One region of the Cytobacillus spongiae genome, then DNA from elsewhere that is predicted to be linked to it. Evidence: riboswitches for the same ligand, from Rfam matches in the RefSeq annotation. Region 1 holds a riboswitch; each other region holds the start of a gene.

Region 1 (8,092 bases):
AGAGCTATGATATTCTCAATGGATTCTGGGCATTCGATCGTCATCCATTCTCCACCGGACTCTTTCCTATCCTGTTGGTGTTTGATGATCCTTTGTTTCATCTCGGGATCTGTGTTCACCCCACACGCAAGGTAAATCAATGAACGTCTTTTCTTTTTCTGCTTGATCGCCCAATTTTCAGCAAATGAGCTTTTACCGCTTCTGACCCCTCCGGAAATAAAATAAAGGGTCCCCATCTTCATTCCCCCTCTCCATCATTCCCTCATGTGATCCCAATACCGTTTGACGGCTTTTTTCGTTACCTCATACACCCCACGTCCTATTAACTTCCCTATTGGTGTAATCGACCCGGCAAATGGTTCAAGCTCCCCATTTTGACTGGAAGCTATCAGGATGCTATCAGTGGGAGTGCCTGTTGCTAACTGTCCAGTCCTTCTGTCCTTCACGTTCATATCATGAAGTGCCCTCACTTTAGCTTCTGTTGAGGTTACAAGGGCTTCTATATAAGCTTCATCTGACAGGTTGCCGTTGATAAACACCCATGTATTGATCGTGCCCGGTTTAAAACCGGTCTCATACCGATAACTTGTTGACACATCAATGGCATTCCCCACACCTGCCGTGACGACGACGAAAACAGATTTCCCGTTCCCTTCAAATTGGTCGAATACCACATGATGTAATGGAAGGGCGGTCATCATTCCAATACAGAAAGAAGGGTCAAGGCCTTCATTCGAAATGAACCTTTTCATGTCCTTTTGATAATCTGAGCAATCATAATCCCCGGGGACTCTTCGATTAATGAAGTTCTTGTACCAGCCAATTCCAGCCCCGATGATTCCAGAAGACATACATTTGAGAGGTAGGGGAGAAGCAAAATGAATATACTCTTCACTCACTTCGAGAAGACTCTCATTTAACGTAAGGGCTCCTACATCTCTATCTCCTTTTTCCGGGACAATGACCATTTGAGGTTTTGCAACCAGTGGATGAGCCTGCTTTTGGACCTTGGTATGATACACTCCTTCAATATGTTCCTCCTTCAGGACCTCTTCGGGGTGATGGAGAAGTCTTGTTTTTCCTTTCTCTAGGAGAAGCAGTCGATCACAGTAAAGACTAGCTAGATTTAAATCATGAAAGATAGCAATGACAGTCAGTTTTTCTTCTACCGTTTGTTGTTTGATCAAATCCAGCAGGGATTTCTGATAGGCAAGATCCAGGTGATTTGTAGGTTCATCTAGCAACAGGACCTGAGGTTCCTGAGCAAGGGCCTGGGCAAGGAATACCCGCTGCCGTTCCCCTCCAGACAGCTCATGGAGGTACCTGTGCTGAAAAGAAGCAATGCCAGTTTGCTCCATCACCTTCTCAACGATTTCGGTATCCCTTTCAGTCATCCCCTTTAAAAACCCTTTCTGGTGTGCATAACGCCCCAGCATCACAGTCTCCCTCACTTCATATGAGAAGGTTTCCGTCGAAATCTGGGGAAGTACCGCAACATGTGTGGCTAATTCTCTTGAAGAGTAATGATGAAGTTGTTTTCCTTTTAACGTGATGTTTCCTTCCAATAAGGGTAGAAGTCCTGTCATCGCTTTTAACAGTGTGGTCTTTCCACTCCCGTTAGGACCGAGGATTCCAAAGAATTCTCCCTTGTCTATGTGAAAGTTCATGTCCTCTACAATTTTCTTTTCGCTGTATCCTACTGAGACACCTTTGACATCCATCATGATGTAAGACCTCTTTTCTTTAATAGGATATAGGCAAACATAGGAGCGCCAATCAAAGATGTTATCACGCCGATAGGAAGTTCTGTCGGCGCAATAATGGTTCTTGAGATAAGATCTGCCAGCACCAGAAACCCACCTCCTATAATGATCGACAAGGGAAGTAAATGCCGATGATCATGACCTGCGATTCTTCTAAGAAAATGAGGGATCACAAGACCCACGAATCCAATGGTCCCTGAAACGGCAACCGCAGCTCCGGTCAGGATGCTTCCAGCGATCAATATGATGAGCTTCCTCTTATGTACAGATATCCCGATATGGTGTGCCTGTTCTTCTCCGAAGCTCATGCCATTCAATTCTTTACCGTTAAAGATCAATAAGATTACTCCCATGATGAAAAAGGGGAATATAATCGCTATATAGTCCCACCCTCTCATCGAAACGCTTCCGAGCAGCCAGCCGATGATTTGCCTTAACTCTTCTCCTGTCAGGGCGATCATTAAGGAAATGAGGGATCCTAAGAATGAACTGAATATGATTCCCGTCAAGATGATGGTTTCGACTTTCATGGTCCTCTCCACTTTTTGTGCAAACCATAAAACAATAAACACAGTGATAATTGAACAGACAATACTGAAAAAGGGAAGTGTAAACTTCCCAATGAACGGAATGCTCCAATTAAAGAACAATGTAATAACAGCCCCTACAGATGCTCCTGAAGATACTCCCAATGTATATGGATCTGCCAATGGATTTCGCAAAAGGCCTTGGAAAGAGGCACCGGCGATGGCCAGTGAACTTCCAACCAGTAGTGCGAGTATCACCCGGGGCAATCTGATAGAATATACAATGTTTGTATACATTGGATCGATTTCATCAGGTAATCTGAAACCGATCCATTTTGCTCCAAGGATCAACAATATATCCTTGGCAGGTACAGAAATAGTACCTATGGATATACCAGCAAGGATTGCCATCAATAAGAACACTATAGCCAGTCCGTATGTTATCCATATTTTATTCTGCAAATAACTCCGGATAGATCGACTTTGCAACTTCCTCTACTCCTTCAACCAATCTCGGACCAGTACGTGTGACCAGGTCTGAATGTACGTCACGTACTTCATCATTCTTAACTGCATTCACATCTTTCCATCCTTCCCGGTTCATCACTTGTTCTTTAGGGTTTTCGCTATAATATCCGTAGGTTGTGATAATGGTGTCCGGATTAGATGCAATGACTGCTTCCTGATTCACCTGTACCCATCCTTCCTGGTCACTCATTACATTTTCAGCATTCACAAGTGTAAGCATTTGATCAATGAATGTATTCTTTCCAGTCGAATAGATGTCCGGTGCAGGGGAAACTTCCACATACACACGTTTCTTTTCCGTTACTTTACTTGTCTCATCCTTTATGGATTCAAGGTCCGTTTGCATGCGGGAAATGATGGATTCTGCTTCCTCTTTCTTCCCAACGAGAACCCCAATGTTTTCCATCGTGGTATATACTTCCTCAAAGCTAGTGGCATCTTGGACAATATATACTGTCACACCGGCATTTCGGAGCTGATCTAACCCCTCTTCTGCCGAGATAGCGGTGGATTCATGAGCAAGAACCAAGTCCGGATCTAGACTGATGATTTTTTCCACATTAAACTCCATCCCACCGATTTTCTCTTTATCAGCTGCTTCCTCGGGATAATTATCGAAATCCGATACTCCTACAATTTCCTCGTTTAAACCGAGCTCGAATAGTATTTCTGTATTACTCGGGATCAATGACACAATATGCTTAGGTTGCTCCTCAAGCGTCACTTTATTATCAAGGGCGTCATTTAGTGAAATGGGAAAATCAGATTGTTCCTTACTGACCTCTTCATTCTCTTTTTCTTTTTTTACATTTTCACTTTCGGCTCCGCAACCTGATAGGATCCCAAAAGTAAGTAAGAGTGCGAATATGACTTTGATCGAGTGTTTCATGCTTTTTCTCCTCCTGTGACGATACGTTTAGTCAGACAAAAAACATCTCCAGCGGGGCCAGAGATGTTGTGTAAGATGCATAGATATGATTCATTTTGTCAAACATGCACATTACACCTTTCTATCCGCGTAGATTTGGTGCGAAAGACATTAGGCAGGTCTCCTGGCTCATGGTCATTGTTTGCTGCACCTTCCCATACCCTTTGGTACAGTGGCATTCACACAGCTCACTTCCATTTACAGTGGCGGGACCGCGTTGGAATTACACCAACTTCCCTTTTAAGAAGCTAAAACTTTCTTTGAACTTCAGCTTCACCTAATCTCATATCGTATGTAATTGTTCCGTTCACATGAATTATACACAAGTTCGGTTGGTTAGTGAATTCCTTTTTTGAAAAATTTGTTGAATGATAGGTAGGTTTGAGCCTGCATGCTTAATATATCAATTGTGTGTAAAAAATAGTGAACGGCAATGAGATGGTACCGAGTTATCCCCCTTGAAAGTACGACCTTCCCCTAAGCTGAGGGGGCTTGTTCGAATTCAATGCACATTCTAGTGGACAAAGAAATGGAGACACTTTGTTTAAAACAGCATGATATAACATAATGGTTATAAGAGCCGAACTAAAAGATTGTCGCCTCTTCACTTTCATGATAGAATCTTTCTCATGCTATTGCTTTACTACTTTAGAGCGACATATGATGGGGGTTTTTGTAAATGAGTGATAAGATTGAGATCGCCACTTTTGCCGGAGGTTGTTTTTGGTGTATGGTAAAACCATTTGATGAATTGCCGGGTATTGTGGATGTGGTATCCGGTTATTCAGGGGGTCATCTTGAAGATCCGACCTATGAAGAGATTAAAGCTGGTCACAGCGGACATTATGAAGTTGTTCAAATCACCTTCGATCCCTCTCTCTTCCCATATGAAAGATTATTGGAACTGTATTGGCCTCAAATTGATCCAACAGATGATGGAGGTCAATTCCATGACCGGGGTGATCAATATCGCACAGCTATTTTCTACCATAACGAACGTCAAAAGAAAGAAGCGGAGATGACGAAGAAACAAATAGAGGAAAGTGGCCGATTTAAAAAACCGATTGTCACCCAAATCCTGCCTGCATCTACATTCTATCCCGCTGAAGACTATCATCAAAAATTCTATAAAAAGAATCCAGCTGAATATAAAGAAGACCGGGTTAAATCAGGGCGTGACGAATTTATAGAAGATCATTGGCAATAAACAGTAGACAGGTGGATGATGACAAATTTCGGTGTATGTCCGGAGAATGAAATGAGTTTCTTTCGCCAAACTAATTGGCAGGAAGGAGTTTTTAGATATGAAGAAACAAGACGATTTCAGAGAAGATAAAGAGACCGTCATAGGGATTGAAGGTCCAGGAAAAGTAGTGAATTTCTTTGATCCTTACCCGGATAAAGAGGATGCAAAGGTGAATAATTCTGATTCTGTAAATGCACAATTGAAGGAATGAGATGAAAAGCCGGAGGGAAGGCAGCCAAGCCACCCCTCCGGCTTTTTTTATCCAATATAACGATTGACCTTCACCTGTTCGTCTATAATCAATTCTGCCGTCAGTTGTCCTGAGAGCGTTACCATCGGAACACCTCCACCTGGATGTGTCGACCCTCCCACGAAATACATATTTGAAAGCACTCTGCTTTTATTCGGGATTTTAAATCCTCCATTCAGCTTTCGGTCCGTTACTGTACCGTAGATTGATCCACCGTTAGAACCATACAGGTTTTGAAGGTCATTCGGGGTGAATGAATATTCGTATTCAATATGGTTCCGTAAGTTGGTCACTCCCATTTTCTCCAGCTTCTCAAGCACTTTAAGTCGGTAGGACTCTTTATATTGGGACCAGTCCTCTCCCTCTTTCAATGGTGGAACGTGAGTCAGCACAAAAAGGTTTTCTTTTCCTTCTGGAGCCTGCGTCTGATCCGACTTAGATGAAATACCTATATAGATTGTTGGGTCATCCGCCAATTTATTTTCATCGAATATCTGCCTGAACTCTTTACGGGGATCCTCACTGAAGAAGAAATTATGATGTGCCAGGTGGTCATATTTCCGATCAACACCCAGAAGTAAAACAAGACCTGACACAGTAGGCGCATACTTACTTAACTCATCTACTTCCTTCTGGGAGGAATGATGATCCCCAAGAAGAGATTTGTAGCAAGGAATGGCTTCTAAATTCGATACGACGATGTCGGCCTTAAGCTCCTCTCCTATTTTCGTACGGACTCCCTCAGCACGGCTTCCAGATGTAAGGATATCTTCCACTTCACAATTCAAGTGGACCTCTACACCCAACTCCTCCAATACTTTCGCCATTGCCTCGGCAATCTTGTACATTCCTCCTTTAACATAATGAACCCCAAGGCCTAACTGTACATGTGTAAGCTGTGACATGATGGCGGGTGCATGGTATGGGGAAGACCCTACGTACATGATTAAGAAATTAAATAATTGCTGCCAGTACTTATCTTTGATGAATTTGCGATTGGCAGCATCCATTGATTTCATGGGATCCATCTGCAATAATTCCTTTACAGGATGCATGGTTCGTAAATCCTGCAGGCCGTTTATGCTCTTTTTGTAAAAGCTTTTCATTGTCAGCTCATACATTTTACTGCAATAACTTAAATAATTAAATAGGTTTCCGGCATCCTCTGGTGATGTCTTTTTCATTTCCTCCAGCATGGTTGGAAGGTCCGAAGAAACATCAAGTTCTTTCCCGTCATGAAAAAATGTTCGCCAGCCCGGCTCAACCCTTACGATATCAATATAATCATTCAGATCGCGATTGGCATGTGCAAAAACTTTCTCCAATACCCAAGGCATCGTAAGAATGGAGGGGCCTGTATCGAACGAATAGCCCTTTTCCCCTCTTTTATTTAATTTCCCGCCGAGTCTCTCACCTTTTTCCAAAATGGTCACATTATATCCTTCAGACGACAGACGGATAGCAGTCGACATACCGCCCAGACCGCCACCCACGATTAACACTTTCTTTTTCATTTCTATTTCCTCCTTACGAGAACGATCGTCTTGACTAGATTGAAACCCTGATTCAGCTTTTCATTGTGCCCATTTTTAGAAAGTTTCAAAACCACGTATTTCCTGATCAATCAAAGAAGTCTCTGCATGAAAACCCTGCACCATCTCACAATACGTATTACCCATCCCTAAAATGGTTAAGATGTTGATAAAAATCGATCTTAAATAGAAGGTGAAGCAAAATGTATGTTTGGTTAGGAACAATCTTATTTACGGCATTCCTATTCTTCCGGATTCCATTGGTCAATAAGGCGATCCATGTAAGAAATAGCTTTCTAGTAAAAAAATGCTCCATCATCATCCCTGCCAGGAATGAAGAAGGAACGATCGGAAAGCTGCTGTCAAGCATTGAAAATCAATTCATTCAGCCACTAGAAGTGATTGTTGTGAATGATGGATCAAAGGATCGGACAAGGGAAATAAGTGAAGAATTCGGAGCGATCGTCATTGATTCTCCCCCTCTCCCCATGGGATGGAAAGGGAAGTCTTGGGCTTGTTGGAATGGAGCTAAGGCTTCAAAAGGTGAATTCCTGCTGTTCGTAGATTGTGATACATGGTTTGAGAAGGCAGGGCTGTTGAGGATATGCGAAACTTATAAACGCCAACATTGTCAAGGTGTGCTAAGCATTCATCCTTATCACAAGATGAACAGCGGTTATGAAACCCTTTCTATGATCTTTCACTTCATCGTTTTCGCATCCACAAACGTTACCCATCTTCTTGCAGGATTGTTTAAGCCTGCAGGAGGGTTTGGTCAGTGCTTCCTTTGTTCAAAAGATGTCTACAGGAGGATCGGTGGACACGAAGCCATCAAAAGCGACATGGTGGAGCATTTTTCCTTATGCCGACGTGCAAAGGCATGTGGGGAATCCGTAGAAGCTGTGAGTGGGCAGCGAGCCATCTCCATGAGAATGTATGAGAACGGGTTGGCTGAGGTATTCCATGGATGGTCAAAAAGCTTCGCTTCAGGTGCAAGATCAACGAATCTTTTATTATTGACCGTTATTTCTATATGGATTGCCTTTCTCATTTCATTTATCATTCAGTCTCCTGATATGATCGCAGGAAACCCATATCGTTATATGCTTGAATACTCATTAGTGAGTCTTTATTTATATGTCATTGTAAGTAGAATAGGGAACTTCACTCTTTTGGACACGCTCTTATTTCCTATCCACCTTTTATTTTTTATTATGGTTTTTTTACACTCTGTTTGGAATACGTTTTTTACTAAACAGACGAAGTGGAAGGATCGGTATGTTTTTGTAGAGAAAGGCAAGGACGAAAAGATGAAATG
Region 2 (8,092 bases), on a different replicon from region 1:
TTATGGTAGTTTGCTTCTAGGGGTTCTGCTAGTTAGCTTTTTCCCGCTTAGTACAAGAAATCAACTTACAAGTACGTGCTTTACGATGGAAGGCAGTCATCAGACCAATGTAAAGCTTGTCCTAAATGCACATCTTTATATAAACCATACCATACGGTGGATTCATAAGACGATTAAAAAGTATCAATACACTGATCCCGATATAGAAGGCCCGTATCTACTACTCATTTCCTCATAAATAATAGGATTAGGAGTAGATACGAGATGAAAAAAACAAAAGCATTATTTATCATTTCCTTATTACAGGTAATGATGATTGTTTTAACAGGCTGCCAACAGCAAACAAGTGAAGGAAGCTTCTTTTACACTTATTTTGTCAATCCATTCGTTGTAGCCATTCATGGAATTGCTGAATTATTCAATGATAATTATGGAGTGGCCATAATTATCATTACGATTTTGATTCGTCTTGTTTTAATGCCTTTTATGTTAAAACAGTATAAAAATCAGCAACAAATGAAGTCGAAAATGGAAGGATTAAAGCCAGAAATGGAACAAATTCAAACGAAGCTTAAACAAGTGCAGGATAAACAGGAACAACAACAGCTTCAACAAGAAATGCTACAACTTTATCAAAAGCATGGAGTAAATCCGTTGAATGTGGGATGTTTGCCCATTCTGATTCAAATGCCGATATTAATGGGCTTGTTTTATGCCATAAGAGGGTCACAAGAGATTTCCACCCATTCGTTTTTATGGTTTAGTTTAGGACAACCTGATATATGGGTTACTGCGATTGCAGGGCTTGTCTACTATCTCCAATTTAAGGTTTCACAAAAGAATATGACTGTAGATCAGCAGCAACAAATGAAGATAATGGGGTTACTATCCCCCATTATGATCGTGATATTTTCCTTTAGTGCACCAGCAGCTCTTCCGTTGTATTGGGTCGTAGGAGGTCTGATTCTCATCATTCAATCGATAATCGGTCAAAAGCTATATGCCCCTATACCAATTAAACCAACTGACGTGACTAATGGAAGTGAGGGGTAATGAACAACACCAAAATTTGGTACACATGAGGAATTTTGATTGATTTAGAGAGGATTTTACCCAGCAACCGACGAATACTATACATCATTCCCTATAGAGGAGAGATGTGTTCAATGATTAATCAAGTAGGACAAATTATGTTATATGTTCATGATCAAGATGAGGCTGTTAGGTTTTGGACGGAAAAGGTTGGATTTGAGGTCATTTCTGAGGAAAACAATGGCCAAGGGATGAGATGGATAGAGATCACCCCTAGCGGTATTGCACAAACAAGTATGATTCTTCATAACAAAGATTTCGTTGCGAAAATGTCACCTGGCTTGAACCTAGGTACTCCATCTCTTATGTTTTTTACTGACAACCTTGAGAAGTTTCATAAAGAGCTATCAAGTAAGAATGTTAAGGTAGGGGATATTGTTACAATGCCATCTGGAAGAGTCTTTAACTTTGCGGATGCGGAAGAAAATTATTTTGCTGTAATGGAAAAGAGTAACTAATTGTCTATTGATAGAGTGATTGTCCAGTTAATTTCAGGATGATCACTTTTTTCTTTGTGCTTACCCTTTTCCGATTATTGGATAAAATTCCATCCTTGCTAATTCTGTACTACTCACCTTCAAATCTGTCCTTTCTACGCAAATCTTCAGGTAGATTTCATTAATACCTCCTATACTTATGGTAACAAAGCGAGAGGAGAGATGATGTTGAAAAAGTTGAATCCAATCTATTTACTTTTGTTAGGTGGGGTCTTTATGGTGCTCAGTAATGGAAAGTTTCTGATCGCACCAGCTGCGTGGATTTTCCCAGTGTTATTCTTATTTGCTATAAAAGACATGAGTTGGAAGTTGGCTTGGATCTCGTTAAGTTTGGTCACAGCATTGAGTAATCAATTGAGCTTTCATAAGATGCTTCCAGAACTCCCGATTCCAATGTTTGAATTCATTCCAGCGGCAGCAGGGTTTCTTTATGCCATTCCGTTCGTGTGGCAAAAAATTTACTTTTCAAAAGCCCGTTCTTTTCTAGCAACCTTCATTTTACCCTGTACTTACTCCCTATTAGACTTTACAAATGTATATTTTAATCCGTATGGCACCTTTGGGGTGTTAGGCTATTCGCAGCATGATATGTTGCCAATTGCTCAGTTTGCGTCCTTTATAGGGGTTACAGGAATTACCTTTCTCATTACATGGGTAGCATCCATTATTTATTGGGTAAGTTTGGATTTTACCAAACGAAGAAGAGTGGCCATCATTAGTGTGACAGCACTTGCCCTCATTGTTACCTTAGGCGGTTTGCGAATGTATATCCATCAGCATGAAGAAACGGTTGCTGTATCAGGAATTCATACGGTGGATCGAACGGACTCTGATGTATTAGAAATCTTTACTTTACACAAAAAGGACATGAGTGATTTTGTTGAAAAAGCGGAAGAGCGAATGGATGGGCTGCTAGAATTGACGGTTGCTGAGGCAAAATCAGGTGCCAAAATTATTCATCATTCAGAGGGTGTCATCGTTATAGATGAATCACAGACATCCATGTATTTAGATAAGCTAAAAAAGGTTGCAAGGAAGTATCAGGTCTACATTTTAACCGTTCCCTATATATTCACAGCGGAGGAAGAACCGAATGAAAATGTCTTATATATCATTAACCCTGAAGGAGATGTAGCATTAGAGCATTATAAATATGGGGGCAATGCGGTAGAAAATACGGTCATGGGGAATAAGGAATTGACCACCGTTGATACGGAATATGGCCGGCTTTCGGGGATTATATGCTGGGATAAGGATTTTCCTGCAGTGGTTGATCAAATTGGAGAGCTTAAGGTAGATATCTTGTTTATTCCATCTGCTGATTGGAGAGAACTTTCTCCCTACCATACGATCGTTGGAAACTTCAGAGGGATTGAGAACGGGGCGAATGTTGTTACGCAAACCGTTAATGGTATGTCGATGATTACCGATTACAAAGGTCAGGTTTTAACGAAAATGGACCATTTCTCAACAGACCACTGGGTCATGAGGGGGCACGTTCCGACAGAAGGTGTGACGACCTTTTACTCATTGTTCGGGAAATATTTGGTTGGCTGTATTATACTGATATTAGCTCTAACCATCGTATATATACATCGCTTGGAGCGAAGAAAAAAGCTGAATCATTAAGGAGTTATAATGCGAGTAGGTCTTGTTTGCAGAAATGAAATTCGTGAGGAATTAATCAATCGATTAAAACCATATGGAATAGAAATCTATCGAGAAGCGGATCTTTACATGGTGGAGGAGGGACTTCATAGCGGTTTTTTACCATGCATTGTGTTCGACCCGAACGATCTGAACAGGCTAGGTGAAATTCTAAAGCCATTCGCCCCTACCTCAGCTACATCAAAAATTATTGGAAGTCACAATGAGGAATTTTATGTGATTGACCATGAGCAAGTATTGTACTTTGAAGCAGTGGATTCTGCCGTATTATGTCATACAGCAAAAGAGGTATATCGTTTAAAAGAAAAACTCTATCAACTGGAGGAACGTTTGCCAAATGAACGGTTTATTAAAGTAAACCGTTCCTTTATCGTTAACATTGATTCCGTTGCGAAAATAATTCCTTGGTTCAATCGCAGACTGCTTCTCAAATTTGTTCATTCAAAAAAAGAAGTGGAAGTTTCCAAAAGCTTTGTTGGACCGTTTAAAGAGTTTTTAGGAATGAGGTAAGATGCGATGAAAAAATATTTTATAGAAGCAATTATCATATCAGCTGTTTTAGGTATGGTGATCCGAGCAATCGTTCTTTTTCTAATGGGAGAAAATTTATTTTCATCCGTAGAAAGCTATTTCTTTAGTATGGTGATTGCCATGGTTTCTTGTGTGATTTCTGTTTGGGTTCATGTAAAAGTACTTACAAGTAGCAAGATTCCATTTATTACAAAATACATGATTACGTCATTGTTAATTTTATTCATATATTTAATGGGGAATTTGTTCTTCGGTGGATGGGCCATCATCTTTGAAGCTGCATTTTATGGCTATGCGTTATTGATTCTTCTCTTATCATGGCCATTAATTTATCAGCTTAATAAAAGGATTAGAGCGTATCAGCATTTTTTATCGGTGAAAAAATTACAGAATGGCAAAGAATAGATAAAGTCCTATTCATAGGCAGGAAATTCAATATTTTTAAAGAATGTATCAACATGAAATAATGATATTACCGGTAGATAAGGTGTCCACTTGGACTTAAAAGGGAAGCTGGTGAAAATCCAGGACTGTTCCCGCAACTGTAAGTGTTGACGAAATAAGCATGCCACTGTCTTCTGATGGGAAGGGCTTAGAGTAGGAGGAAACACAAGTCAGGAGACCTGCCTTATTTATGTGTCGTATCTTCTTCGGGAGCTAGGAAGATGCAACGAGGTGTGTTGGCGGGACGACAGGTCTGTTTGCTAATGAATCTACGTTGTGTATCTTCCATCTCTCTTATTAGAGAGGTGGTTTTTTTCTGCCTCATGGAAATGGGGGATGAACTATGAAAGTAGAGTTGATTAAAGATCAAATGGAGATGAAAGGAAGGTTACAAACGATTCCGTTTCATGAACAATTAAACCGATTTCGTCCAGCAGAAAATCAGCAAATGGCTATGATTAAGGCGATCGAGAGGGGAAATGCAATGATGACCCTAGCTGTCTCCGGGCACTATATTGTAGGATACACCATTATTCTTCCACCAGAAGAGGATGAGCGCTGGCATAAACTCCCCTACCTTAAAATGGTAGGTGTGATGGAGGTAGCACCTTCCTTTCGAAATTTAGGACTAGGAAAAAGGCTTATACAAGGGTTATTTGAGGAAGATGAAATGGTACAATCTATCATTGTGTCATTGGAGTATTGTTGGCACTGGGATCTGGGAATGACAGATGGAGATCCGCTTCCTTATAGCAGAATTCTGAAAAATGTACTAAAGTCAGCAGAATTCATCGAATTTGAAACAACAGATCCTGATATTGCCCTCTATGAAACCAACTTTATGATGGCTAGAATTGGAAGTAGCATTACGGCTGAACAATATCAGGAGTTTAAGAAATTAGCCAAGCAATAAAGTAGAAGTCTGAAATATCTGTTGATTATAGGGTATAAATGGGAAAATGAGTTTGGGTGATGAAACATGAATCGAAGAAAAACCGTCTTGGTGTTATCTATCTGTCTTAACTTCATGCTATTTACTCATCCATCAGGTGCTGTTCGCTAAAGTAGGTCCAGTTGAAGTAGGCATCCAGTTTAAAGAAGCGGCTCGAACGAATAATATAAAGATTATTTCGCCTTACATTGCTGATGGAAGAGAGCACCAACTATCAGAACAAGTGCTAAACCAAGTATATCAACGAATGAGCAGTGCTACGAGTTTCCAGACCTACGAGTTACTGAAATTTAGTAATGGTGAAATGGTGCTACTCAACCTAACATCTGACCATAAAATCCAAGAAGTTGTGTTTGTTCCAGAAGAGTCACGAAAGCTGTTTAAGGATTGATGTTGGGCTTTAGGTAAACCTAGGGACATTAATCTCGTTTGTGGGTTTCAATTTGCTTTGACCCTGTTGCTAGAGAAAGCTCAGAACAGAATGTGGTGGAAAAGAGCTTCCGAAGAAGCTCTTTTCCATCTAAACAAATGTTAGCTAATTGCCTTCAGGAGATATTGAATTCCGCTTAACTAGCTCATAATACAGGGCCGTTGTGGTCTGTACAATTAAAAATACGACTACAGAGAATTGAATACTATATCCATCTTGGTAATGGATGACACCCATAATAGTTGACAATTTTTCCATCGTTAAACCGATAACTGTCCAGCCTAGGATATAGGGGATAAATGTAACTTTTTGTATAGCAAATTTCTCATAAAAATACACAAAGAAATAGCCGAAAAACGAAAAGGAAAAGTAAGTGATTAAATCAAAGAGCTCGTAATGATTGGAGTCGTTTACTTTATAGTAGTCATGAAATCCTCCGCCAATGGTGAAATCAAATAAGAGAGAGCTCGCAAAGCCCCACGTTAAAAATAATATTGTGATATACCTGGGAAGAATCTTTTTAAACAACAGAAAAGCTCCTAAGGCAACAGAGAATAAGAGTAGTATATAGATTTCATTTTGATCAAAGGATTCCCAAAGCATCATGAGAAGCTCACCTCATTCCTAGAGAGCCACTTGTAAAGCTTAGATGTAAGTATAGCCACTCCGTTCAAAAATAGATAATAAAGGGCACTATATCCATAATTCCATTCCATGTATTCTGTAATACCTAAAGAACGAGAGAGGACACTGACAAATAATAGTGATATAACAGCCGCCAATATAACTATGACCTTCTTTGAAGTATTTCCCGCATTATTGTAAAAATTCACATGCAATAGCAGAACAAAAGGGACGATGATAGTTCTAGTTAGTAGATATGCCGTATAGGGTAAAGCTTTCTCGGCTACTGTTACCCACTCAAATTCATCGACGATTATCCAGGTGAAATTTACACTAAAGATTAATACAACAAGAAAAACAAATGTATTCGCAGACAACGAAAGACTTTTCTTCGTAACGGCAAATAGCGCGATGACAAACCATGAGATAAAGAAAAAAATAACAAATGCCATAAAATCCTCCACCCATTTTTTTCTAGTAGTTTGTGTCATGTGACGATAGAATATGTATGATCCAAATGAAAAAGAGTGTTATTTTTCATATAAAAGTTTATTGCTTATATGAATGGGGGAATAAGAGATTCAAGTAAGAAAACAAAAATGCTAGTGAATTTATGAATGGAGGAGATTCAAATGGCAAATACATTAATTTTACTCGGGGTAATCATTATTCTCTTAAGTCTATTTACTTCAATAGGTACTGGAACCGCACTATTAATTGCAGTTATCCTATTTATAGCTGCTTTATTAATTCGTATGAAAAAATAAAACAAGAGAGTCATTATCATACTTGTTACAATAAGTCCTCCTCATAACCTTGTTCTGTATAGAATACAATGTGTGGAACAGCGATTATGAAGGAGGATTCATCATGACGATGACATTTCCAGTTGCAGTTTCAACAAGAATGGTTAGTGATGGAACTAGAGAAAATGTATATTATCCGCATATTTTTGGTATGAAAGAAATCATATTTGAACACCAAATCAATCGTGATATTGTTTCTCAAACTCAAAAGCTAATTAATGAACAAGCAGGAGAGGAGCCGTCAACGGTAAAGGAAATGCTGGGCTCATATGAAATAAAAAATAATCAGCGTCAAGTGCTAAGTTTATCCTTAACCAACTATACGTATCATAATCAAGCTGCCCACGGAATGACCCTCATTCAATCTCTTACATTTGATCTGAAAAAGAAACAGAAATGTACGATAGAAAGCTTATTTAGACCGGGAAGTGATTATGTAAAAAGGCTATCGAAAATCATCAAGAATCAAATAAATGATAGGAAGATTCAAACACTAGGAGATTTTACTGAAATTAGACCGAATCAAAATTTTTATATTGCTGATAAAATACTAGTCATTTATTTTCAATTATACGAAATAACTCCATATGTCTATGGATTTCCTATGTTTCCAATCTCCATGTATGACCTACAGGATCTCTTGGTTGAGGATGGGGCACTCGGAAGAATGGCTGTGAATAATTAATATATGTATGAAACCGTAATACAATAAGTAACTTGGAAAGGAAGTTCCTTTGTTTATGTTTGCCATAAACCGTTCATGAAGGAACAAGCACAAAGGGAAAGCTGGTTGATTTAGAAAAGAGGCTGGGACATAACTATATGACTCCTTCTCAAAGACGAACAATGACTTTTTTAAAATAGGTAGGTTGTAAAAACAAGTTCGTTCCACCTGCGCTGCAGACACTCGCTTTCCGCGGGGAGGAAGCTGAGCCCCCTCGCTGCGCTTTGGTGTCTCAGCTTTTCCTCTATTTCCCTTAGTAGTCGAGAGGCTTCCGCTCCATTCCACTATTTTTGGAAAAAATTGTTTTCCGCACAAACAAAAATA
Region 3 (8,092 bases), on a different replicon from region 1:
CCACAACACTTGGAGTAGGAGGTGGATTTATCATTGTCCCTCTTTCCATTGCCTTTTTGGGAATGAATTCGCGAAAGGCTGTGGGTACAAGCCTGCTTGCGGTTCTCTTAATTGTAAGTAGCGGCTTTATTTCCTATGCATTGACTACAACCATCAACTACCAGGTCGGCTTACTATTAATCATCGGCGGATTGATTGGCTCTCAATTTGGAGCAAAGTTAACTACTTTCTACAAAGATGCAGAGATTGCCTTTTTACTGGGAATTCTATATATTGCAACTCTGACAAGCGTCGTGCTTAAGGTTCTCCATTTGAATACAGTTGGGCTCCTTATTCTTGCTTTCTTTATTGTCTTCTTTTTGGGACGATCTTTGCTCCGGATGAAAGATTTTCATGACGTTAAATCAGCGAAAGACCGCATATAGGTCTTTCGCTGATTTGTGTTTTAACGGATTCTCTGTTATTACGACCGAGATGTTTTTCGTATGACTTTCCCTTTTTTATAAGGCTGATAGCTTTGAGAAGAAAACATATAGGTTTTGTGATGGTAATGAATTCCAAATACTAATCCCATCGCTAGCATGTTCCCCATTAATGAACTTCCCCCATAGCTAATAAAAGGCAATGGGATCCCAGTGATTGGTAGTACCTGAATGGTCATGCCAACATTTTGAAATACATGAAATGTAATCATGCTTATTATTCCTACACATATATACGTATTAAACGGCTCATTCGTATCTAAAGCGGTTTTGATCAGATGAAAGATTAAGAGAAAGTACAAGCTAATCACGATACTTCCCCCAATAAATCCGTATTCTTCCCCTATTACACTAAATATAAAATCAGTATGACTTTCTGGAATATAAACCTTTCGTTCCCCAAAGCCTTTACCCGTGAGGAGACCCGATCCAATTGCTCGAAGGGATTTATATAAATGATAGCCAGAGCCGCTTTGATGATTGTTGGGGTCTAGCCAGCTATAGATCCGATTAAACTGATAGGTTTTAAAGTGTAATTTTTCTAGTACAGCTGGAGCCCAAATAACCAGATAGAGAGCAAATCCACCGAGGGCTGCGAGCGAACCATATAGTGGAATAATGATTTTCCACGCAATTCCAGATACAAGAATCATCCCTGTTAAAATGGATAGGATTACAAGTGCTGTACCTAAATCGGGCTGTAACAGAATCAGTCCTAGTGGCAAAGCTGCTGTGAAACTAAGCTTTATAAGTAAATAAAAATCAGTTTTCCATGTCTTTAAGATAAATTGTTCATGATGGGTGGCGATAAGATTGCTTAAAGCCAGAATGAGAAATGTTTTTACAAACTCGGAAGGCTGAATGTTGCCTAAACCAGGTAGGACAAACCAGCTTTTTGCCCCATTTCGTTCGGGTGCAATGGATTCAGGGGCAACTACTACTGCGATAAGGAGTAAAATTCCAAGACCATACAGAATCCAGGAAAGCCTGCGATACTGTTCACTATCAAAGAACATCACAACAGCAATAATCACGCAACCGACAACGTACCAAAATATTTGTCTTAAAAAATAATTATTATCATATTGTCCAGTTGTTTGTGCGCTATAGATGGCCACACAGCTTACAAGAGAAAATAATAGTAAAAGGAGAGCTAGGCTCCAGTCAAACCGCTCTGAAGGTCTTTTGGATTGTTCCATTTGTCCAACACCTAGTTTCGTTCTTAATCTTACTTTCATCGTAACAAAGGAAAAAATTTCATACAATTAAATTCTTTCTTCCTTCTTAAAATATTCTGATTGTTAACCGTTTATTCTGTCTGTATAATTAGACGAACGCGCACGATTGATGGTTTCAACAGTCGCTATATTTTACTAAAATGTTGCTTTTGAACCCTTTAATGAGATGAAGCTGCAGGAACGAACTTATCGCTTATTTTTCTTTAGAAATATCATAATGAGTGAGAATTGTTTTTTTCTAAAGTTCTCATCCCTCAAATAAGATATTTCGAGGAGATTTTGGTAAAATTAAAAAATATGTAGATGAAGGACGGAGCAGCTTGTTGAATTTAGCTGTTTTTTCTAATTGAATGATAGGGCAGAACCCCTTGTGCAGAAGGGATATCTACGTTTTTGGGGGAGGGTCTTGATTGAAGAGAAACCATAATCATATTCGTGAACTTTTGTATCTTCATTTAAATGAAAATGATCAATATGTGATGTCATATGGAATTGAATTTGCGGAATTTGCAGTATCTGTGCCTGAAAAGCTTAACAACCTCTTGCTTTTAAAGCATCGCTTTGATGAAGGGGATTTTAATTTACATACCCTCCATGAATTTGTTCCAGCGGATAAAGTGAGTAAATTAATTGAGGAAGATGTTTACGGGTATGGAGACTTTTGCTGGATTGATTTTGAAGAGGTGGAGGGGTTAAATCAGCTACCAGGTCAAGAGCTAGCCGAGCTCCTTTATCTAAGTCATTTAAAGGAGCATTTGCGCTTGCCGTTTTACAACCATTTAAATAATAAATATGCCTACTTAGCTCACGATGATGGGTGGTTTAATAAAACCTACTACAGAGATATGAATGCGTTCTATTATATGGTCGGAAACGTCATCTCAAGTAAAATGGGAGAAATGAAGCTAGAGAAATCACTACTTGGATTTAAGAAAAGGAAGTCGTTTCCAGCCGTCCCTGATGAGGTAATTGTCTCGCTTAAGGATATGATGAAGGAAGGTATTGTCATTTCACTTCGGCATGCAGAGCAGAATCGGTCACGAATCGTCATTCCCATTTGGCTAGTCGGTGATTATGCGAATATGGATGATATGTATGATGCATTTGAAAAAGAAGCCAGCAATAAATGTAATGCAAAGCTCGTTTTCGATAAAAAAGTAAAACAATGGAGAGTCTATACACATCTGTAAAGAGCTTGGCTGCTGTGCCAGGCTTTTTTGCAATTTTTGAGAGAAGTTGATGGTGCAGATTATAGGGGGAATAGAGCGAAAGTGGAAACAATGGAGAAATGATGGTGATAGTGTTGCATTGATCTCTTAGCGGGACTCATTTTTTAACGAAACAATACAATCAATCATTTCCAAGGTAAAGGAGGATTACTAATGAAGGCTAGTATTACATTCCCAGAAATCCTGCAGGAAGCAACGTTTGTTGAAAGGCCGAATCGCTTTATTATTCGGGTGAGAATAGAAGGAGAATCGGACTTAGCAGATGTCCATTTGGCTGACCCTGGGAGGTTAAAGGAGTTGCTCATTCCAGGAAATAAAGTGTGGGTACTTGGCAACAATCACCCGCATCGAAAAACGAAATGGACAGCAGTTTTATGTGAAAACCCAGTCAAAGAAGGCTATATATCTATTAATACAACCTTCCCTAATCAACTCATTGAAATAGCATTAAAGGAAGGGTTGCTTGAGGAGTTTTCTGCTTGGAGGTATATAAGGTCAGAATATACATATGGTCAATCACGCTGGGATTTCTTACTTGAGAATCAAGCAGGGGAGCAGCTTTTATTAGAGGTTAAGAGCGTCACGCTGGCTGAAAATGGGGTAGGGATGTTTCCGGATGCGGTAACTGCTAGGGGGGCGAAGCATGTGAAGGAGCTCGCTCAAATTGTAGAGGAAGGCAAATACCAAACAGCTATCTTATTCGTTGCGCAACGAGATGATGTGGAGCAAGTGACAACAGCTCCTCATATTGATCCTATTTTTTCTCATGCATTAGCTGAGGCAAGTCAGTCAGGGGTAAAGCTCTATGGGAGGGCCTGTCATATTACCCTTGAGGAAATATTCATAGGGCAGCAACTATCAGTAGAAGCACCTATCGTTTCAGATGAACAGAGAAATTTGTAGAATTTTAGAAAAAAGCATTGCAAATTCTGCAAGGCTATAGTGTAATTTTAAGTGATTGGAAAAATAAATAAAAATTGATGAGGTGTCTTTTAAGGGAAGGTAGATGAAACCTCCCCTTTTAAAAAAAGACTTAAAAGGGAAGTTGGTGTAACTCCAACGCGGTCCCGCCACTGTAAATGGGAGCAAGCTACTGATACCACTGTACGGCAAGAAGTACGGGAAGGTGTAGCGTCTGCTATGACCATGAGCCAGGAGACCTGCCTACATCGGATACACTAGTAACCTACGAGGATGGGAAGGTGTGTGACGGTCATATCTATCGGTTTTTTGTATCGATGACGAGTCATACAAGCATCTTCTATTTATGGGAGATGTTTTTTTATTTCCTCAACTCACGTTTTATGAAATAGACAAGGGGGATTAGACATGAAAAAGTGGTATTCAATCGTATTAACTCTTCTATTGGCCGTAGGGATTATGACTGGCTGCGGTACAGAGAAGGAAGATGTAAAGGAAGAGGTACAAACAGAAGCTAATCAAGAAGAAGCTGCCTTTCCTGTTACATTAACAGACGCATTAGATGAAGAAATCGTTATTGAAAAGAAACCAGAGAAAATTGTCTCGCTTATTCCTAGTAATACGGAGATTATTTACGAGCTAGGACTTGGAGAAGAAGTAGTCGGTGTAACTGATTTTGACAATTATCCAGAGGATGCAATGACAAAGGAAAAAATCGGTGGAATGGAGTTTAATGTAGAGAAAATCATCTCTTTAGAGCCAGACCTAGTGTTAGCGCATGCATCAGGTGCACATAATTCAAAAGAAGGATTACAACAATTAAAGGATTCAGGAATACCTGTTTTTGTAGTAGAAGATGCTACAAGCTTCGAAACAACATATGAAACGATTATTACCATTGGCCAAGCGACTGGAGAAAAAGCAAAAGCAGAACAAATGGTTGCGGATATGAAAGCGAAAGTGGAAGAAATTAAAACGAAAGTTGCAGAAGTTTCAGAGGAGAAAAACGTTTTTGTGGAGGTCTCAGGTGCTCCTGAAATCTTTACAGCTGGTAAAAATACATTCATTGATGAAATGCTTTCTATTATTCATGCGAAAAACGTAGCAGGTAATCTAGATGGATGGCCAATGTTGGAACAAGAAACGATTATCTCGTTAAATCCTGAGGTAATTATTACAACTTATGGGTATTATACAGAGAATGCAGTACAACAAGTGCTTGCAAGAGAAGGCTGGCAAGGTGTAAGTGCGATTCAGAATCAACTGGTATTCGATGTTCATTCCGATCTGGTGACTCGCCCAGGTCCTAGACTCGTAGAAGGAGTAGAGGAGCTTGCAAAAACAATCTACCCAGAAGTCTTTAATCAGTAATAAGTTAATTGCATATGTAGTAGCTTGTGGATTCTTCACCACTAGCTTGCTACTTGGAATCTCAATAGGTACTGTTTCAGTACCTATTTTTGACATTATTAAGCTGATCTTGTCAGCGGTTTTTCCAATTGACACTTCTTCTATAGAGGGAATGTATGAAAACATTGTTTTAAATATTCGCTTACCCCGAGTGCTGTTAGCGGGTCTCGTGGGAGCATCTCTTGCGATGGCAGGAGCAGCCTTTCAAGGCTTATTAAGAAATCCATTAGCCGACCCGTATACGCTTGGTGTTTCTTCGGGTGCTTCAGTCGGAGCCGTGTTAACGCTCTTTTTCCAAATAAGCCTTCCTGTTATGGGCTTATATACCTTGCCGATCTTTAGTATTGCCTTTTCGTTTGTGACTGTTTTTGTGGTTCTCTTATTTGCACGAACCATTGAACGCTCGATGAGAGTGGAAACCATAATATTAACGGGCATTATTTTTAGTTCCTTTTTAGGAGCATTGATTTCGTTGATGATCGCTTTAACAGGGGACGAATTAAGACAGATTATTGGCTGGCTTTTGGGAAGTGTGTCTATGAGAGGCTGGGCCTATATTGAGATAATCATTCCGTTCTTTATCATTGGGACGCTTATCTTATTGTTCAATACAAACGAACTCAATGCGATGTCCTTTGGAGAAGAGCGGGCACAGCACTTAGGCGTAAACGTGCAGCGCCGCAAAATGGTTATTCTAATTGCAGGTTCCATTTTAACGGGGGCCGCTGTTGCAGTTTCTGGAACGATTGGATTTGTTGGATTAGTTATTCCTCATTTTGTCAGGCTTTTGTGGGGGCCTGATCATCGCCATTTACTCGTTTTATCCGCAATTATTGGCGCAGGCTTTTTGATTTTGACCGATTTGATATCGAGGACGATTATTTCACCGACTGAGCTACCAATTGGGGTTATAACGGCTATCATTGGAGCACCAGTATTTGCCATGATCTTAATTCGAAGAAAACGAACAGAAAGAAGTGGGTAGCAGATGTTAAAGGTAGAACAGATTGCTGGAGGGTATTCTACTGAATCCGTCGTGGATATGATCACATTTGAAGTTGATAAAGGTGAGTTCTTTGGGATACTTGGTCCGAATGGAAGTGGCAAAACAACTTTATTGAAAATATTGAGCGGCCTATTGCCGTATCGAAAGGGAAGTATCCGTTTAAAGGATAAGGAATTGCAAGCATATTCAGCGAAAGAATTAGCAAAGCTTGTTGCTGTACTTCCTCAGCATGCTTCCCAATCCTTCTCTTATACAGTAAGAGAAACGGTCGCTCTTGGTCGTTATGCCCATCAGAAGGGCTGGTTTCATTCATGGGGAGATGAAGATGAGGCAGTAGTCCAGCAAGTGATGGAGCATACAGGGGTTAAAGCCTTCCAGCATCAAGAAATCAACGAGCTATCAGGTGGAGAAAGGCAACGAGTATTCCTTGCTCAAGCACTTGCTCAGGAACCTGAAATTCTATTATTAGATGAACCTACCAATCATCTTGACCTCTCTTTTCAAAAAGAATTAATGGACTTATTGAAAACGTGGACAAGAGAGTGCCAGTTAACAGTGATCTCCATCTTTCATGACTTGAACTTAGCTGCCCTCTACTGTGACAGACTTCTTCTCTTAGATCATGGAAAAATACATGTAAATGATATTCCGAATGAAGTGCTCAAAGCTGATCGAATTAAAGCGGTCTATCAGACAGATGTAGGAAAGCATTCACATCCGAAGGTACCCGCTCCGCAAATGGTTCTACTTCCTAACTTGGTGAAGCAAACTGAAGTGACTATTATTACGGAACAACTGTTGAAGCAAGAGAAGGAGTATCTGTTACTTCAAGCACCGGTTCCATTAAAAACGATGTCCTCTGGTGTAGTAGGTTCTGGGATGGGATGGCACCAAACCTTTATTAATCGCCATGTTCCAAAGGATTATGATTGTAGTGATTACCGAGAAGAAATGAAAACCTATTTGCGGAACAAAGGATTCGAGCCACTTGAAACGGTAGGGATGATGACAGCTGTACAGCTTGAGGATGCTTCCTATAGATACTATAAAGCGGCAGGGTTTAGTATGTTCATCGTCGTTACTGCTGGTGTTGGGAATGCAGTTGATGCTTCGAGAAGTATGGAGTATGCTTCCGAAATGGTACCAGGTACGATTAACACGTGGGTGTTTATCAATGGAGAAATTTCGGATGAAGCCTATATTCAAAGCATAATGACAGCAACGGAAGCGAAGGCAAAAGTGCTGCAGGATCACCAAATTAAGGATAAGGTGACAGGCACTATAGCAACTGGAACCTCTACAGATAGCATATTAATAGCAGCAACACAGCAAGGAACCTATTTAGAATTTGCAGGGACTATTACTCCCCTTGGGAAGCTAATTGGCAAAGGGGTATATGAGTGTACTGCAGCTGCCATTCAGAAATATAAGCAACGGGTGAAGGTATGATTCTATTTCATCTATCTGCGATTACACTAGCATATATCATCGATTCCATCATTGGTGATCCTCCAACATGGCCACATCCCGTACGGTGGATGGGGTCCCTAATATCGGCTCTTGACGAACGACTAAATCTAGGTGTGAGAAAAAAAGTAAAGGGAACCATTATGCTCATACTGGTTATTGTTCTTGTAGGAATTCCAAGTTTATTGATTGTGTGGGCCGGGTATCAGCTTCATCCACTTGCTGGTGTATTCATTGAAGGTGTTCTAATTTCAACCACAATTGCCCGTAAGAACTTAAATGAAGCAGCTCTTGAGGTGTATGATCCGCTTGCAGCTGGAGATCTAGCGGTAGCTCGAA
Region 4 (8,092 bases), on a different replicon from region 1:
CATGTGGAAAAAGTGGCATCTCACTAATTATAAAAGGGTTTTCGTTCGTATTACGACAAATGGGAATGATTGCAAATTCTCTTTCCCATTTGTCAATTTTTTCAAATTGTATTGGACATTCCTAAGCCGTGCGTCAAACCACCATCATATCCTCCTATTCATCTCGAACAATCCCATGACTGGAGCCTGTAAGAACTTCCTTCCCATGCTGATTTCGATAAATCGTTTCCATTTTAATCTTCTTGAATCCTTCCATCTGAATGACCTTATTAATTACCACTTCACACGTAATGATATCACCAGTAAATACAGGCCGGATAAATTCACTAATCATTTCTCTCGCAATATAATTTAAGTCCCCACCAATTTTCGTGCCAATCGTTGCTGTTAGCAAGCCTTGAACCATCAAACGCCCTTTCTCATCTGGCTCCACATGATGTCTCCCCTGGTCCCCAGACACTCTCCCAAATTCTAACACCTCTTCATTCGTAAATGACCTCTCCCATGTATAGATGGCTCCTTCTTTCATACTAACCTCCTATTAAAATGAATTTTCAGATAATTATATCACAATAAAAGGCATCTTCCTATTTTTCCCTATAAAAAAGAGAGAAAGAAATCTAGATCTTTCTCTCTCCTATTCTACTTATTGAAAAAGCTCTGGATAGGCTGTCTTCGCTAATAATTCTACCGCATCATCAATTCGAGGCCCTGGTCTAGACAAAACGTCAGCATCTAGTAAGAAGACTTGATCATTCTGGATGGCTTTGATTTGGTCCCAACCCGAACGCCCTTTGATTTCCGCAACTGCATTTTCAACATAATTTACTGTAGTTACAATTAACTCTGGATTTCGAGAAATGACTTCCTCTTCAGCTACCTTAATCCAGCCTTCTTGATCACCAAATACGTTTTCAACCCCCGCACGGTCCACAATCTCCTGCTGGAACGTCTTCATCCCGGTTGTGTAAATATCTGGTGATGGACTGATTTCCAGATATAATGGCATCTTCGTCGTTACTCCTGATAGCTTCTCTTCTACTTCCTTCATATTGGCTTGAATTTCTTCGACTACTTCTTCCCCAACTTCCGCTACACCCATTACGTCAGCCAACTGCTCGATATCTCCGTATACATCTTCAAAGGAACTTGCCGATTGAATAACAAATACAGGAATGCCAGCATCCGTTATCGGCTTTAATGCCTCTTGTTCTCCTACCGTGTAAGCAATCACCACATCTGGCTTTAAAGAAAGTATTTTCTCCGCATTGATATTCACTGAATCAGAAACTCGTTCAATCTTACTTGCTTCTTCCGGATAATGATCATAATCCGTTACACCAATAATTTTCTCCCCCACACCAAGCTCAAATAGGATTTCCGTATTGCTGGGCTGTAAAGAAATCACTGTTTCTGGAACTTCATCAAATGTTACTTCATTTCCTAAGTCATCTGTCACAGTATATGATTGTGGTTCTTCCACTTTTGGTTCTGACTTTTCTGTGGTTTTCTCATCTGCTGCTTGGCATGCCTGTAAAAAAAATACAAGCATAATAATGGATACAAACTTGAATAGTTGTTTTGTTTTCATCATGTTCTCCTATCTATTTCTTCTTTTTCGTAGGGTATGATTCACTAATAAACGGAATTTCTTCGACCCCATTTTGCTTGTTTACGTATACAGCCATGACAAAAAGTACATTGGCAAGCAAATGAGCATAATCGAACAAAATATCTGGTACTTCTCTCTCTAAGCTTACTTTGTGCAATGCACGTACCGACTTTTTCGCTTCACTCCGGCAAACATGAAGAACACACGCTGCCTCCGTTCCTTGTGGAAGTAGAAAATGAGCAATCTGATCTTCCACCTCATTTACATAATAGTCGTACATCTCACTTAATCGATTCAGCTTCTCTTCAGTTATCGCTACCTTTCCACGAACAGACCCGTTTAAATGATAAGCATTTGGCAATAAATACATGAGATCATTATGGACTACCTCTACATCTTTCGTTAAGGCTGCGGCTTGTCCAATACGAGTCGTCAAGGAATCCGTTCGAATTTCAAAATCTACAGTTGATACCGATTCACGCATAAATGGATAACAAAGAAACCGCATGTCTTTTTCCAAATGTTCGCCCCCCTATTGTTCGATTTGAATAGTCTGCAAGAAGCGTCTTTTAATCCAACGAAAAAAAACCGCCCAAAGTTCATTGGCCGGCGAAAAATGCTATGTAAACAGATTAAGTTGTTTCATAGAAAAGCTGCCGTACAATCCTCTTTATTCCGAAGAGCAAAATACGCTCAAGAAAAGGCAGGTCTCCTGGCTTGTGCTTCACTTTACTTTAAGAGCCTTCCCATTTGGTTGCTCAAACAGTGGCATTTCTTATTTCATCAGCACTTACAGTTGCGGAAACAGCTTCGGCTTCTTACCGAATTCCCTATTATGCTATCAACATAGCACCCAATCTCTGCAATACATATTCAATTAATACTTATTTTACTATAATTAGCTTTCTATAACAAAGAAATATTTTACAATTACTTTACTCTGAGTCTCATCACCCATTGCTCGCCAATTGAGCCCACTTTTCTAATGCCCGTATCTTCAAAGCCAACTGCTAAATAAAGCTGCTTTGCAGGAACATTCTTATGGTTCACAGCTAAGACGATTTCCGTACATTCGGGAAACTCTGTTTGCACAAACTTCTTTAGCAGCATCATGCTTTTTTTCGCATAGCTCTTCCTTTGCTCCGCATAGTTAATCGACAACGCCGTAAGCAGCATGGCATTAGGCTGATCAGAATAATCCTTTACACGCTCTGTAGCATGTAAAAGAAAGTATCCAACAGGCTCATTATCATATAAAATAACCATCCGGTGTTGATCTTCGAATGATTCGATTTTATCCTTAGGCAATGCCGTAAACTGCGCCTGCTCATCCGGAAGTTCAAACGTAAGTAATTTTGGCAAATACACATCCGAAAAATGCACGAACGAAACTTTTCCCATCTTCCATATCCCCTTCAACATTCAATAACCACATTTTAACATAAGAACATACATTCGTCATCGATTTACTTACTATTTTTATTACTTAATGAAAAATGGATAATTCTGAATCATTTCATGATTACTATTTTAAAAGGAAGGAAGGGTAGCCCTGATTTGAAACTGCTCTATTAAAATAAGTTCATCTTAAAACAAGGCTGTTGATTTGCGTTCCAGGCGCTACGCTTTCCGCGGGGCCGGCGCTGAGCCTCCTCGTCGCTTCGCTCCTTCGGAGATCTCACTTGTCCGTTTGATCCCGCAGGAGTCTTCGCTTCTTCCGCTCCAATCAACGGGTTTTCGTCAGGGTTTTCCTGACCAGGGTCAAAAAAATGAAGCTGCCACTGGTTGTGAACTGTTCAAATGTTGATTGATTCGATCTGCCGCTCATTTTGATTCATGGTAAATAACAGTAACCAAATCAAAATGAGGTTTGGTCTTTCTTCCCTTTCACTGTCTCAGATTGTTTAACTGGAAGAATTCTTTTAAATAGACATTCTCTCGTTCAACAGTTGTTCTTTGGTCGTACTTAACTAATTCGATTGTAAGGGAGGTACTCCTTTTTTCATGCCTTGAAATCCAATAGACATAAGGAATTAAAATGATGAAATTCACTCAATTACAAACATAAAGGAAACTTTTTCTAACTGCTACACGTCTACATATTATCTACCAAGTTAGGAGAGAAAAAATGAAGAGATTGCTAGTTAGCTTGTTTGCCGTTGGTCTCTTGTTATTCGTCCTCTTTTATCAAAATGGCATCATCATCAATTCAATTGGCATCTCTTTTGAAAACCCGTTCAAAAAAGCCATAGAAGTCCCAGACTTGTACGCGCAAGTTGACATAAATGCCAATGGAATTGCAGACCCCATTGATATCGTTCAAAGCGCACGAAAAGAGGTTGACCAAAAAACACTATATAAGAGCGAATATTATGCTGGTGGATACCCACCAGAAGATGAAGGCGTTTGCACAGATGTGATTTGGAGAGGGTTTCACGGGGCGAACATTACCTTAAAGGATTTAATGGATCAGGACATATCAGCGAATGTAGACCTCTACCCACGAGTGGCGAAGCAGCCAGATCCAAATATTGATTTTCGAAGAGTCCCGAATCAAGATGTTTTCTTTCGTCGATATGCAGAGTCCCTAACAACAGACGTGATTCCAGGGAATGCTGCGAATCTTGAGCAATGGCAAGCTGGTGACATTGTCGTTTTTCTTTCAGACTCACTTGACCACATCGGCATCATATCAGACAAACGAACAAAGGATGGTATTCCATACGTCATTCACAACACTCCCCCTTTCGCAGCTGAGATCAAACTAACTTCTTTTCAAGCTCCGATTACCGGTCATTATCGCTGGAAATTTTAGATAAAAAAACAAAGGTAAGCTGCTAATAAAGTCAGCTTTCCTTTCCAGTATGAAAAAGTCCAAGTTTGCAAAAAAAAAAAAACGTGGCTGCGACATCAGTATTTCAGTCAATGGTCTATCCGAACGATCAGGAGTGATCTCTTTTTACTAGTTCGGCTATTTTTGTTTGTTCGGAAAAAAAATTTTTAAAAAATAGTAGAATGGAGCGGAAGGCACGCGACTCCTAAGGGAAATAGAGGAAAGGCTGAGACACCAAAGCGCAGCGAGGAGGCTCCGGTTCCTCCCCGCGGAAAGCGAGTGTCTGCAGCGCAGGTGGAACGAAATTGTTTTTACGACATAAATATTTTTATAAAAGTCATTGTTCGTCTTTGAGAAGGAGCATTTAGTTATGTCCCATCCTCATATTATTTCGCTATCCAACTTCGTGAACCAGCTCTTAATTTTACTCATGCTTCCTCAGTATTCAGTTCTTTACTCTTCCAATTCTCCAGCCAATTGGACAAAATTTCCTTTAATTCGCTATCGATTGGCTTCTGTACAGACTTTTTATTTTGGTTGATAATTTTACTCATGCGGTATTCTACATCTGTTTTGCGAAGCATATGTGTCATATGTTCAATAACATGTGTTTCACATTCACCTGCAACTAGCTCCTTGATCTTTGGTAAGTCCGTTACTTTCACATTTACATCTTTTGAGCCTGTGATGGCAAGCACTGGGCAAGTTACAAGCGGAAGAACCTTTGATACATCATATTCAAGATGCTCTCTGTTCCATTTCGCATTTATTTTCTTCCATTTATATTTGATAACCGGTTCCGTGGATCCCTTTATAACTTCCATCAACGAATCATTCATCTTCATGATTTTTTGATCTACTTTTAAGAAACGGACTAACCATCCTTGTAAGCCTGTTAACGTCCGAATATCTTGAATCATTTGCTCCCGTTGCCATTCCGTTGTATCAGCTAACGGCTCGGCTGTACCGGCTAGCAGGATCATTCCACTCACTGGAACCTTTTCATTAACAAACGGAGCAATAATACTGCCTTCACTATGACCTAGTAAAATGACTTTCTCTGCATCTATTTGCGGATGTTCTTTGACAAATTCCAGAGCCGCTTTTGCATCGTCAATTAAATCCTTAACACCAGCTTCATAATAATCTCCTTCACTTTCTCCAATTCCCCGCTTATCATATCGGATACTCGCAAACCCATGAACTGCCGCAAGTTCACTTAATTCCTTAAAAATATTCATCGGCATGCCTTTTGCATTTGAATCACGGTCAACTAGGCCACTTCCATGAACCATGACAATCGCCGGATACTTCACAAGATCACCAACTGGAATCGTTACAGTTGCCCCTAATGTATAGCTCCCATTAATCTTCACATTCATTTGTTTGCTCACTTGAATTCCACCTCATCCAATTTTGGATATAAGACGTTTATGCAATTCCATTCGTTCAATTCATTTCTATCTATTTTCTAAAAGGTGTAAATTTTGTTCAATGGGTAAGGTGATGACCACGTTAGTCCCTTCTCCTACCTTGCTTGAAATATCAATTCGGCCTCCATGGGCTTCAACAATTTTATTCGTCGTCATCATGCCAAGTCCTGTGCCTCTTTCCTTTGTCGTATAAAATGGCATCCCCACTTCCTTTAAAAATTCTTCTGGAATACCGCAGCCTTCATCGACAATTTGAATGATTATTTCATAATCAGCGGCTGATTCTAAATGAACCCATACGGTTCCTCCATTTGGCATCGACTCAATGGCATTTTTTAATACATTTACAAATACTTGTTTGATTTGATTTTCAATACAGCATACAAGTGGTAACGAATCATATGTTACCTTTATTTCCACATTATGTAAGAGTGCTTGTGAGCTTAGTAACGTGACAACATGGCTAGTAAGCTTTTGGATGTCTTCATGTTTAAAATTATGGGCTTGCGGCTTGGCATGTAGCAAAAGCTCACTGGTAATGCTTTCAATTCTCAAAATTTCATCCGTCATAATATCGAAATAGGCAGGCACCTCTTCGAATGAAGTTCTAAGTATTTGGAGAAATCCTTTAAGTGATGTTAATGGATTTCGAATTTCATGGGCAATGGATGCGGATAGCTCACCTACAACTGAAAGCTTTTCCGAACGCAGCAGCATATTTTCCGCTTGTTTTTCCTTAGTTAAGTCTCTAGCAATCCCATATACGCCTACAATTTTTCCATCAACGATAATTGGAATATTCGTAACACTTACAGGAACCTTATCCCCTTCCTTATGGATGGCGATTGTTTCATAGTTCTGTGTAATTCCCTTTGCAGCCCTTTTAAAGTATTCATTTGTATGCTCGACATGGGTATCAGCCACAAGCGGGAGATAGTTTAAGCTTAAATATTCATCCTCTGAATAGCCAAGCAACTGCTCCATCCCTTTATTTACACTTAAATAATTCCCTTGGAGATCAAAGGAAAAGACCGCATCTGGATGATGTTCGAATAACGATTGATAATGCTGTTCATTTTTCAAAACAGTTTGCTTTTTCTTTGTAATATCTTGAAAAAAGACTGATAATCCATTTTTTGAAGGATAGGCTCTAACATCAAACCATGTTTGCAGTGGGGGAAAAAACGAATCAAACGTAACCGACACCTGCTCATTTACTGCTTTGTGGTACATTTGATAAAACAGTAAATCGACCGCTTCAGGAAACTCCTCCCAAATATTTTTATCAAGCAAATCTTCTCGATTTCGAAATAATAGCTTGGTCGCTTCATGGTTCACATAGGTGAAATTCCAATCCGTGTCCAGCGAAAAAAAGCCATCCGTTATACGATCTATTATTTCGGCTGCATTTAATTCTGCTAACTTCATCTTTATTCCACACCCTAAGCAAATAATCAAAAAAATTTTCACATTCTTTCAAATTATCTATTAAAATCAACTCAATTTCAATGAAAATCATGTAAAATCACCCACTTTTGGGTAAAATAGAAAGAAAGCAAGGGGAATGGAGGGTTCTTAAATGTGCGGGAGGTATTCACTTTCAGAAAATAAAGCGGAGTTACAAGCACAATTTCAGTTCGAAATGCTAGAGGAGCTGAACCCAAGGTACAATATAGCACCGAGCCAAAACATCCTAGCAGTGGGCTCAAATGGGCAAAGACGAAAAGGCAGCTTTCTGCAATGGGGGCTCGTTCCGTTCTGGGCAGATAACCCAAAGATCGGCTACAAAATGATCAATGCGAGAAGCGAAAGCATCGATGAAAAGCCTTCATTTAAGCATGCCTTCAAAAAGCGAAGATGTCTAATTCTCGCTGACGGCTTTTACGAATGGAAAAAAGAAAACGGTCACAAGCAACCATACCGGTTTGTCATGAAGGACCAAAAGCCTTTTGCTTTTGCTGGCCTGTATGAAGTATGGAAAAAGTCCGATCACCCCCTTGTCACCTGTACAATCATTACGACCACTCCGAATGAAGTGACGGAAGAGATACACGATCGTATGCCTGTCATATTGCCTGCAGATACATACGATCTTTGGCTAGACCCGAAAAATGAAGATGTCACCATGCTCAAATCCTTGCTAACCCCTTACCCAGCAGAGCAGATGATCAAATATCCGGTATCAACGCTCATAAACTCTCCTAAGAATGACCA

The links. A riboswitch is a leader RNA that binds a small molecule or an ion and turns the genes downstream of it on or off. The one in region 1 is predicted to bind cobalamin.
Region 2: linked by a shared signal. The riboswitch ahead of LS684_RS04765 (GNAT family N-acetyltransferase) and the one ahead of LS684_RS23190 (ABC transporter substrate-binding protein) in region 1 are both predicted to bind cobalamin.
Region 3: linked by a shared signal. The riboswitch ahead of LS684_RS01370 (ABC transporter substrate-binding protein) and the one ahead of LS684_RS23190 (ABC transporter substrate-binding protein) in region 1 are both predicted to bind cobalamin.
Region 4: linked by a shared signal. The riboswitch ahead of LS684_RS09125 (hypothetical protein) and the one ahead of LS684_RS23190 (ABC transporter substrate-binding protein) in region 1 are both predicted to bind cobalamin.

The regions. Positions count from the first base shown of each region.
Region 1 covers NZ_CP089998.1:524,119-532,210, forward strand. The annotation lists gene LS684_RS23175 (bifunctional adenosylcobinamide kinase/adenosylcobinamide-phosphate guanylyltransferase) at 1-236, opposite strand, end outside; gene LS684_RS23180 (adenosylcobinamide amidohydrolase) at 255-1,724, opposite strand; gene LS684_RS23185 (FecCD family ABC transporter permease) at 1,721-2,779, opposite strand; gene LS684_RS23190 (ABC transporter substrate-binding protein) at 2,742-3,707, opposite strand; cobalamin riboswitch at 3,844-4,042, opposite strand; gene msrA (peptide-methionine (S)-S-oxide reductase MsrA) at 4,438-4,953, shown strand; gene LS684_RS23200 (hypothetical protein) at 5,051-5,203, shown strand; gene LS684_RS23205 (phytoene desaturase family protein) at 5,251-6,756, opposite strand; gene LS684_RS23210 (glycosyltransferase family 2 protein) at 6,978-8,092, shown strand, end outside.
Region 2 covers NZ_CP089997.1:902,171-910,262, forward strand. The annotation lists gene LS684_RS04735 (hypothetical protein) at 1-238, shown strand, start outside; gene yidC (membrane protein insertase YidC) at 265-1,053, shown strand; gene LS684_RS04745 (VOC family protein) at 1,167-1,550, shown strand; gene LS684_RS04750 (nitrilase-related carbon-nitrogen hydrolase) at 1,806-3,218, shown strand; gene LS684_RS04755 (LytTR family DNA-binding domain-containing protein) at 3,228-3,767, shown strand; gene LS684_RS04760 (hypothetical protein) at 3,774-4,193, shown strand; cobalamin riboswitch at 4,257-4,433, shown strand; gene LS684_RS04765 (GNAT family N-acetyltransferase) at 4,576-5,145, shown strand; gene LS684_RS04770 (hypothetical protein) at 5,720-6,220, opposite strand; gene LS684_RS04775 (hypothetical protein) at 6,217-6,690, opposite strand; gene LS684_RS24095 (hypothetical protein) at 6,871-7,005, shown strand; gene LS684_RS04780 (DUF3298 and DUF4163 domain-containing protein) at 7,109-7,729, shown strand.
Region 3 covers NZ_CP089997.1:248,139-256,230, forward strand. The annotation lists gene LS684_RS01350 (sulfite exporter TauE/SafE family protein) at 1-425, shown strand, start outside; gene rodA (rod shape-determining protein RodA) at 464-1,681, opposite strand; gene LS684_RS01360 (hypothetical protein) at 2,131-2,910, shown strand; gene sfsA (DNA/RNA nuclease SfsA) at 3,103-3,852, shown strand; cobalamin riboswitch at 3,916-4,132, shown strand; gene LS684_RS01370 (ABC transporter substrate-binding protein) at 4,279-5,241, shown strand; gene LS684_RS01375 (FecCD family ABC transporter permease) at 5,204-6,265, shown strand; gene LS684_RS01380 (adenosylcobinamide amidohydrolase) at 6,269-7,735, shown strand; gene cbiB (adenosylcobinamide-phosphate synthase CbiB) at 7,732-8,092, shown strand, end outside.
Region 4 covers NZ_CP089997.1:1,797,178-1,805,269, reverse strand. The annotation lists gene LS684_RS09140 (molybdopterin-containing oxidoreductase family protein) at 1-27, shown strand, start outside; gene LS684_RS09135 (FAS1-like dehydratase domain-containing protein) at 155-529, opposite strand; gene LS684_RS09130 (ABC transporter substrate-binding protein) at 647-1,591, opposite strand; gene LS684_RS09125 (hypothetical protein) at 1,605-2,132, opposite strand; cobalamin riboswitch at 2,298-2,484, opposite strand; gene LS684_RS09120 (GNAT family N-acetyltransferase) at 2,543-3,013, opposite strand; gene LS684_RS09110 (DUF1287 domain-containing protein) at 3,741-4,427, shown strand; gene LS684_RS09105 (alpha/beta hydrolase family protein) at 4,874-5,839, opposite strand; gene LS684_RS09100 (PAS domain-containing sensor histidine kinase) at 5,906-7,306, opposite strand; gene LS684_RS09095 (SOS response-associated peptidase) at 7,458-8,092, shown strand, end outside.